Regions from separate parts of the Pseudomonas sp. PS02288 genome, predicted to be linked through region 1. Evidence: riboswitches for the same ligand, from Rfam matches in the RefSeq annotation. Region 1 holds a riboswitch; the other holds the start of a gene.
The links. A riboswitch is a leader RNA that binds a small molecule or an ion and turns the genes downstream of it on or off. The one in region 1 is predicted to bind cobalamin.
Positions count from the first base shown of each region.

Region 2: another riboswitch for cobalamin. It lies ahead of QMX85_RS10510 (TonB-dependent receptor); the one in region 1 lies ahead of QMX85_RS20935 (CbtB domain-containing protein).

Region 1 covers NZ_JASCPA010000071.1:6,389-10,715, forward strand. The annotation lists gene QMX85_RS20920 (ATP-binding protein) at 1-980, opposite strand, end outside; gene QMX85_RS20925 (hypothetical protein) at 1,168-1,467, shown strand; gene QMX85_RS20930 (CbtA family protein) at 1,566-2,261, opposite strand; gene QMX85_RS20935 (CbtB domain-containing protein) at 2,273-2,458, opposite strand; cobalamin riboswitch at 2,592-2,823, opposite strand; cobalamin riboswitch at 2,896-3,111, shown strand; gene cobO (cob(I)yrinic acid a,c-diamide adenosyltransferase) at 3,281-3,886, shown strand; gene QMX85_RS20945 (ABC transporter substrate-binding protein) at 3,928-4,327, shown strand, end outside.
Region 2 covers NZ_JASCPA010000021.1:8,110-12,436, forward strand. The annotation lists gene QMX85_RS10510 (TonB-dependent receptor) at 1-1,308, opposite strand, end outside; cobalamin riboswitch at 1,407-1,629, opposite strand; gene QMX85_RS10515 (hypothetical protein) at 1,779-2,789, opposite strand; gene QMX85_RS10520 (type IV pilin protein) at 3,175-3,633, shown strand; gene QMX85_RS10525 (prepilin-type N-terminal cleavage/methylation domain-containing protein) at 3,630-4,115, shown strand; gene QMX85_RS10530 (hypothetical protein) at 4,099-4,327, shown strand, end outside.

The DNA.
Region 1 (4,327 bases):
TTCACCTGGATCTGCCCGTAGTCGTCCATCGCCTGGGCAGCGTTGGTGAACAGGTTGAGCAGCACCTGATTGATCTGCGAGGGTGCGCAGGCGATGCGCGGCAGCTCGCCGAGCAGCTGGATCACCTGCGCCTTGTCCTTGAGGCTGTTGGAGGCGATCAGCAGGGCGCTGCGGATGCAGTCGTTGAGATCGACCTCTTCGCTCAGCGCGCGGTCGAGGCGGGAGAAATCCTTCAGCCCGGCTACCAGCTCGCCGATCTGCCCGAGGCCGTAGAGGGTGTCGGCGAACAGCTGGTCGAGGTCGTCGGCCAGCGCTTCCGGGGCGGCCTGCCGGCGCTGCTCGGCGGCGTTATCGAAAGCATCGCTCAGACGTTGCTCGTCGCACGCCGGATCGTTCAGGCAGTCGGCCAGCTCGGCCTGGCTGGCGGCCAGGCGCAGCAGTGGCTCGCTCAGCTCGTTGATCAGCTGGACGTTGTTCTTCACATAGCCCAGCGGGGTGTTCAGCTCGTGGGCGACGCCGGCGACCATCTGTCCGAGCGAGGCCATCTTCTCCGACTGCACCAGCTGCGCCTGGGATTCCTTGAGTTCGACCAGCGCCCGGTGCAGTACCTGATTGCGCTGGGCGATGCGGTCGTCCATCGCCTTGAGCAGGTCGAGCACCGTGCCCAGCCCCCGGTAGCGGCCCTCGCCATCGACGAGGATGAAGTCTTCGGTGATCGGGTAGTGCAACTGGCTGGTGATCTGCCGCGCCGCTTCTTCGAGATCCAGTTCGAGGCTGACCAGCAGCGGCGCCGGATTCATCACGTCGAGCACCGGACGGCGGCCCCAGAGGTCGCGACCAAAGCGCTGCATGAAGATGTCCTGCAGCCCGTAGCGGCTGACCAGGCCCAGCGGGCGCTCGTCCTGATCGACGATCGGCAGCGACAGAAACGACTTGTACTCGCTGGTCAGCAGGCGGTCGGCAACCGCGCTGATGCTCATCTGCGGCCCGAGCGGTGACACTGCCTTGAGCAGCCGCGCCAGGGTGATTTCTTCGGCCATGGCGATCATGTCTCTTATGAAAGTGAACGCCAGTCAAACAGCGCCAAGTTGCCGTCGTGTGACATGCCTGGCATTGCCCGTCACTTTCATCGAAAGTTCACCCGAATTTCATGAGCGCGGAGTCTTGATGAGCAAGGCAGTGGAGACTTTCTACGCGGGTTGCGTGCGGGTGCTGCAAGGCGATGCCGTGCTGATCGCGCAGTTGCAGGCGCGAGGTTTTGCCTGCGAGGCGGGCTACTGGGCGTTCTCGCTGCCGGCGCTGCAGGCGTGGCTGGAGGGGACGGGGATGGACTGCCAGGGCTGGCTGAAGCGGCTCTATGCCAGCGATTTCAATGCGCGGTTGCGGGCGCTGGGTGGTGAGATCGTCATCGCCGAAAACCGCGGCAAGGTCGACGAGAGCCTCTATTGCCTGCGTCGACTGCTGTAGGGGCACCGCGCGTACCTTGGCGGCGATTGTGGTGCGCATGCGCACCCTACGAGGCAAGTGAAACTCGGGGTGCGCCTTGGAGCAATCTGCCGGCTGTATCAGACGCTGCGCCTGGCGCGGCTGAAGAACCAGGCGCTGGCGAGGCCGAGGGCGGCCCAGAACAGGGCGTTGGTCAGCAGGGAGGCGTAGATGAACTCCTGTGCCAGGGCTTCGGGCGCCAGGCTTTGGTGGACGTCCGGCTGCGGCGCGCCGATCAGGTGCGGCACCAGCAGTAACGCCAGACCAAGGATGCGCAGCGCCCAGTTGCGGCCGAAGGCTATCAGCCCCAGACCGGCCGCGGTGGCCAGCGCCGTGCCGATCCACCAGTACTGGCGCAGCAGCAGGTCGGCGGCCGCGGTGCCCGGCACTTCCGGCGGCAGGCCGAGGGACGGCGCCAGGTTGAACACGGCGAAACCGCCCAGGCCCCAGAGCAGGCCCTGCCAGGTCCTGCCGGGTGCGCGCAGGGTGTAGAGGCCGGCGAGCATCAGGGCAAAACCGACCGCCACGACCAGGTTGCCGAGGCCGGTGAACAGGGTGCGCTGCAGGCCGTCTTCCGGGCTCCAGGCTTCGCCGCCGTGCTCATGGGCCGCTGCGCCGGCTTCGTGGCTGTGCTCGGCCTGCGCGCTGGCGCCGGCGTTTTCGTAGGTTTCCGCCTTCAGGATCAGCGGGCTGACCCAAAAGCTCTGCAGCAGGGTCAGGAAAATGGCCGCCAGCAGCCCGGAGAAGCCCGCCGTCTGTGCGATGCGCTTGATCATCGGTTCGCTCCTCAGTGGCAGGGGAAGGCGGCACTGTGGCGGGTGTCGTGGGCGGCGTTGTGCACCAGCTCCATGTGCGAGAACCCGGCGAAGTAGATCAGCGCGGCGCCGATCAGGATGCTGCCGACGGCCAGCGTCAGGCGTTGCGAGAGGGGGAGCGTAACGGCGGTGCTGGAGGGCAGCGTGCGGCTTGTCATGATGAAGACCTTCCAATGAGTCGAGTGATCGGCACGCGTGGAAGGACGCAAGACGGGCAGGCGGGGCGCGTGAATGCGGCAATCGCACACGCGGTGAAGCGGGCCTGTTTCCGGCGCGTCCCGCCCACCGCGGGTTGCCAAAGGGATTCCAGGCCGGTCTCCGGGCTGGCGAGGCGGCCTGTACGTGGCGTACAGGCCTGAAGTCTTCACCTTCCCGGATCGCGGTCCAGTGGTATGCCGAAGGCTTCGCTCGCTTACCGTTGCGGGGGCAGCGCCGGACTCGCTCGATCGCCTGGATCGGACCCACCGGCTTCCCGTTTAACCTCGTGGCGTTGACACGAGACACCTGAAAAACACGCGCCACCTCATCACGAAGGTGGTGCCTCGTCAACCGGGCCGGCGTTCGTGCGATTGCCCCGGCCCCGGCGAAAGGCTACCCTGCCGGCCAACGAACAGGTGCCCCGAGCGCGACCGCGCGAGGGGCTGAAACGGGAAGTCCGGTGACCTCGGGGGTAAACCCTTCGAGCATTCCGGCGCAGCCCCCGCTGCTGTAGAGCCTGACGAAACCGCACGATGCCACTGACTCCGGTCGGGAAGGCGCGGTGATCGGATGAAGGCGAGCCAGAAGACCGGCCTGATTCGAGAACAAGGTACGTACCCCGGGGTGTGGGTGGTTGCCGGTGCTGTCGTCTGCCTCGCGCAGCCTTCCTCAGTCTCGTCACCTGCGCGCGATGCCTGCGCATCGCGTCCCTGCCCGTGGTTCGTGCCATCGAATCCTGCCCGCCCGCGCGGCGGCGCATGGGCCTGGAGTGTGCAGCGATGATCGACGAACAGAAGAAGCAGAACCACGCCGAGCGGATGAAGCGCAAGAAGGAGGTGGTCGACGCCGGCATCGAGCGCGCCCAGGTGGAGCGCGGCATCGTCGTGCTGATCACCGGCAACGGCAAGGGCAAGAGCACCTCCGGCTTCGGCACCCTGTACCGCGCGCTCGGCTACGGCCATCGGGCCGGCGTGGTGCAGTTCATCAAGGGCACCCAGGCTTCGGGCGAAGTCACCTACCTGCGGCAGAACGCGCCGCTGGTGGAGTATCACGCGATGGCCACCGGCTTCACCTGGAACACGCAGAACTGGGACGCCGACAAGCTCGCCGCCGACGAGGCCTGGACCCACGCCTCGCGCATGCTCGCCGACCCGCGGCTGAACCTGGTGCTGCTCGACGAGCTGACCTACATGCTCAAGTACAACTACCTCGACCTGGAGATGGTGCTCGACGCCATCCGTGCGCGCCCGGCCAGCCAGAGCGTGATCATCACCGGCCGCGCGGCCAAGCCCGAGCTGATCGAGCTGGCCGACACGGTGAGCGAGATCCGCGACGTCAAACACGCCTACAACGCCGGCGTGAAAGGCCAGGCGGGTATCGATTTCTGATGCGCAACTGGGCGGTTCGGCGAGTGCGTCGGTCTGCGGCGATGGCGCGTATCCATCCTGCGGGCGGCGCCCATGCGGCGGCGCGCCTGCTGGCCTGGCTGCTGCTCGGGCTCGCGCCGCTGGCCGGCGCGGCCCCGTTGCCGACGGTGGTCTCGACCAACCTCTGCGCGGACATGTTGGCACTGAGCCTGGCGGCCCCGGAGCAACTGCTCTCGGTGTCGCGCAAGAGCCAGGACGCGCGGGTGTCGTCGATGCCCGAGCGGGCGCGGCGCTTTCCGGCCAACGATGCCGGCGCCGAGGAAATCATCGCCCTGCACCCGGACATCGTGCTCGCCTCGCGACGCTGGCAGACGCACAACCGCGCCGAGCTGCTGGCCCGCCACGGCATCCGCACCGTGGTGCTGCCGTACCCGACCACCTGGCAGCAGATTTTCGACAGCA
Region 2 (4,327 bases), on a different contig from region 1:
CCACTGCAGCTCGAAGCTACGTGCCTTTTCAGGATCAAGATCAAGGTTGCCCCCGCCAAAGGGGTCGTACAGATCGTTGAAGGTCGGCGCGCGGAATGCTTCGCTATAAGACGCGATCAGGTCGTTGTCGGGATTTAAATGATAAGTGAATGCGCCGTTCCAACTGGTATGGCTGCCATAGGCCTGATTATCGTCGTAGCGTGCACCCAGTTCGGTAGAGAAGCTGCCGGTCTCGATGCGATGCAGAACAAAGAAGCCGTGGTTCCAACGCGAATCCTTGATAAAAGCGTTGTCGCTGTTTAGCCGGTCCTCATACCAATCGGCTCCCAGCTGGAGTCGCTGGGCGTCGGTGAGTTCGAACTGGTTCACCCAGGATGCCTGGTCGCGATAGGTGTTGTAGACCGAGTTTCCATAGGACGCATGAGAGGTCTGCCTGTCTTCGGCGTGCCCTAGTTCAACACGACCACTCCATTGATCGTTCATTTCTGCTTCGAGAAATGCGCTACCGCTGGAAAGCTCAAAATCGGTATCCGCCGGGGTGGTCGGGTAATCGGAGTTGTCGTATTCACTCTGGCCACTCTGGCGCAGCAGGCTGATACCTCCGTTCAACGTATCGCTGAAACGATGTGACAGGCTCAGGCTGAATGCCCTGTTGCGGTAGGCACTGTCATCGCTTCCGGGAAGGTCGGTTCGCTGAGTGCCCACGGTCTCGCCAAGGGATGCACTGAGGTCGAAGCGGGTTTCCTCATCTCCGCCCGCGATGCCCAGGCTGCGCTCGAAGGTGCCATGGCTGCCAATCCCGAAGTGAAGGCGTGGGGTCAGTCCAGCATCTCCTCGACGGGTAAATATCTGCACCACGCCCCCAATCGCGTCTGCGCCGTACAGTGCGGAGCGGCCCCCTCGCACCACCTCCACACGTTCGATCTGGTTGAGATTCAGGTTCTCCAATGCACTGGTGCCACTGGAGGCGCTGGAGATGCGTACGCCGTCCACTAGGACCAAGGTCTGAGCGCTGCTCGTGCCCCGCATAAACAGCCCGGACAGGCTGCCCGGCCCACCATTGCGCGCGATACTCACACCCGGAGCATGACGCAGCAGGTCCAGTACGTCGCTTGCCTGCAGCCGCTCGATGTCGGCGCGGGTGAACACGGTGCTGGCGGCGGAGCTCTGGCTGCGCGCCTCGACGCTGCGATTGGCGGTGACCAGCAGTTCGTCGAGTTTCAGCGCGTCGTCCTGCGACGGGGTTTCGGCCAGGGCCGGCAGGGTCGGCAGCAGGGCCAGGGTCAAGGCGAGGCGGGAAAGCGTCATGGGAAATCCTCAAGGTCGGCGAGACGTTCGAGGAGGGCAGGCAGACGCGGGCCGTTTCGTGCGCGGGCCGACGCCTGATGGTGTCGCCCTCCGCAACACCAGTGGCATTCCGCCGTGGCCGGTCTCCGGGCTCTCGACGCGGCTCGCGCTCGCCTTCCCATGCATGCGCACAGTGGCCGTTGAGCGGAGTGCGATCCGGGCGGATCGCGGTCGATTACCGTTGCGGGGGCAGCGCCGGGTTTGCCCAGTAAGACTGGGGCGCACCGGCTTCCCGATTAACGCCGGCCCTGTGGCCCGCGTACCTCGGCGGAAATGAAAACGTCGCGCACCTTAGTCGGCGCCCTCGAGGAAAACAAGGACGCTGCGTCGGCCCGGAGGCGGGATGTGGTCGCGCGGGTAGCCTACGGAGCGGCTTCGGCCGGCTTCTTCGTCACCACCTACAGGAACTGCGGGCCCTAGAGCGGCGCCTGTCAGACCCAGTCCTGGGCCTTCATCTCGCTCTTCAGGTAGGCGTAATAGACCGGCGCGGCGACCAGTCCGGCGATGCCGAAGGCGGCCTCGAACACCAGCATCGCCAGGAGCAGCTCCCAGGCCTTGGCGTTGATCTGCCCGCCGACGATCCGCGCATTGAGGAAGTACTCGACCTTGTGGATCAGGATCAGGTACGCCAGCGCGCCCACGGCGACCCAGAGCGACAGCGAGAAACCGACGATGAAGATCGCGGTGTTGGAGATCAGGTTGCCGATCACCGGCAGCAGCCCGACGACGAAGGTCAGCACGATCAGCGTCTTGGTCAGCGGCAGGTGAATGCCGAACAGCGGCAGCACACCCATCAGGAAGACCCCGGTGAACGCCGTGTTGAGCAGGGAAATCTTGAACTGGGCGAAGACGATGTTGCGGAACGCCGCGGTGAACCGCGTCACCCGCACCAGCAGCTCGCCTGCCAGCGGCTTGAGCGTCTGCGGATCGGGCAGGCGCTGCAGCGCGACCACGGCGCCGAGGATCATGCCGATCAGCACGGTGACGAACAGATGCGCCGCGCCCTTGCCGAGCAGTTGCAGCTCGCCGACGTGACGGCGCAGCCAGTCGTGCAGGGTCAGGCGGACGTCGTCGACGTTGGCCGGCAGGTAGGCCACCAGCCCCTCGGGCACCTGCTCGCGCACGCGGTCGACCACGCCCATCAGCTTGCCGAGCATCTGTCCCGGATTGTTCAGTTCCAGCAGGGCGAAGGAGAACGCGCTGGCGAACGCCAGCGTCAGCACCCCGACGACCATGACGCCGAGCAGCCCGACCGTCAGCAGACGCCCGAGATGACCAGCGAACAGGCGTTGCAACAGCGGCGCCAGGCTGTTCACCAGTTCGAATACCAGCAGCCCGGCGAGCAGGCTCGGCAACAGTTTGAGCGGCAGGACGAGAATCAGGGCGATGCCCAGAATCAGCAGACTGGCGTAGCAGAAGGTGCGGCGGGAGGAATTGCTCATGAAGTCCTGATCGGATGACGGCCTGACAGCGACCGACAATCTGCCAGCAGTCCCCGCACATTGCCAGCCGCATGAAATGACAAAATTTGACCTGGGCCGGCAGCGGCAGGAAAAGACGCCGGGGAAACTCCCAAGACGCTGGCCCCGTGCCTTCATGCTAGACGCCATACTGCCGAAAAAGCCCGCTTCAGGGCCGTTCCTGCCGCTTCGTTGAAGCCGCCGTCCGCCGTTGAAAAAAATCTAATTCAGCAAAAATAACGGCTTACTTCTCAAAGACGAATTCCCAGGCAACCTTTTGCCGGGAAGGGGGGTCGATTGGCTTATGAATAACCACCTGCTAACCAACCCTGCACGGATTGTCGGTGCCGCTCGCTGCCCCCGGGCAATCCTCTCCTTCGCGAAAACCGGTGCGCGGCACGCGGCTGTCCGCCGTGGCGCGCACTCGGGCTTTACCCTGATCGAGGTGATGATCACCCTGGTCATCGTGGCGATCCTCGCCGGCATCGCCCTGCCCAGCTACACCAGCTATATCACCAAGAGCAAGATCAGGACCGCGCAGGCCGACCTGGTGGCGCTCAGCCTGAACCTGGAAAACCACTTTCAGCGCCAGCTGACCTATCCCACCAGCACGACCTCGAACACCGCCGAGACCAAGGCGCTGTTCACCGGCTGGACCCCGGCGCAGGCCAGCGACTTCAGCTATACCCTGAGTACCGCCACGTCCACCACCTATACCGTGACGGCCACCGGCACCAGCAGCAACCTGAGCGGCTGCACCATCAGCCTGACCAATCTCAACGAGCGCAGCGTATCCAACTGCGGGAGCTTCACGGGATGGCAATGAGGCAGGACGCCGGGGGTTTCACGCTAGTGGAAGTGATGATCAGCCTCGCCGTCATGCTGATCCTGCTGATGGCGGCGATCCCGATGACGATTTCCTGGAGCAACAGCGCCAAGCAGCGCGACGCCGCCGGCTTGCTGCAGCAAGGACTGTCGCGGGCCAAGGCGCTGGCGTTGCGCAATCCCGGCGCGGTGGGCGCGGGCATGCCGAGTGCGGCGCTGTGCCTGAGCGGCGGCACGCTCAGCGTGCTGCGGCTGGCACGTGACGTGACCTTCAGTTGCACGCCCGAGGCGGACGAGGATGTGCAATGGTCCGCGGTGATACCGAGCGCCGCCAGCATCACGATCGGGGGAGAGGATTTCCAGTGCCTGGCACTGGACAACCGCGGGCTACCGGTAACGGTCAGCGGTTGCGTCGAGACCAGCACCGGCACCTTCAACGTGATTGTCGGCAGCGAGGATTCGCTGGATGTCACGCTCATCTGATGGCGGTCTCCGCCCCGCCAGACAGCGCGGCGACATCCTGGTCGAATCGCTGATCGGCGTGGTTCTGATGAGCATCATCGGCCTGGGCATGTTGGCGGTGACCTCGCGGGTCGAGGTCAGCCATCGTTACAGCAACGCACAAGGACTCGCGGTGGGACAGATGCGCAATCTGCTGCAGCAATACGGAAACGAACTGTGCAGTGACTCGAGCC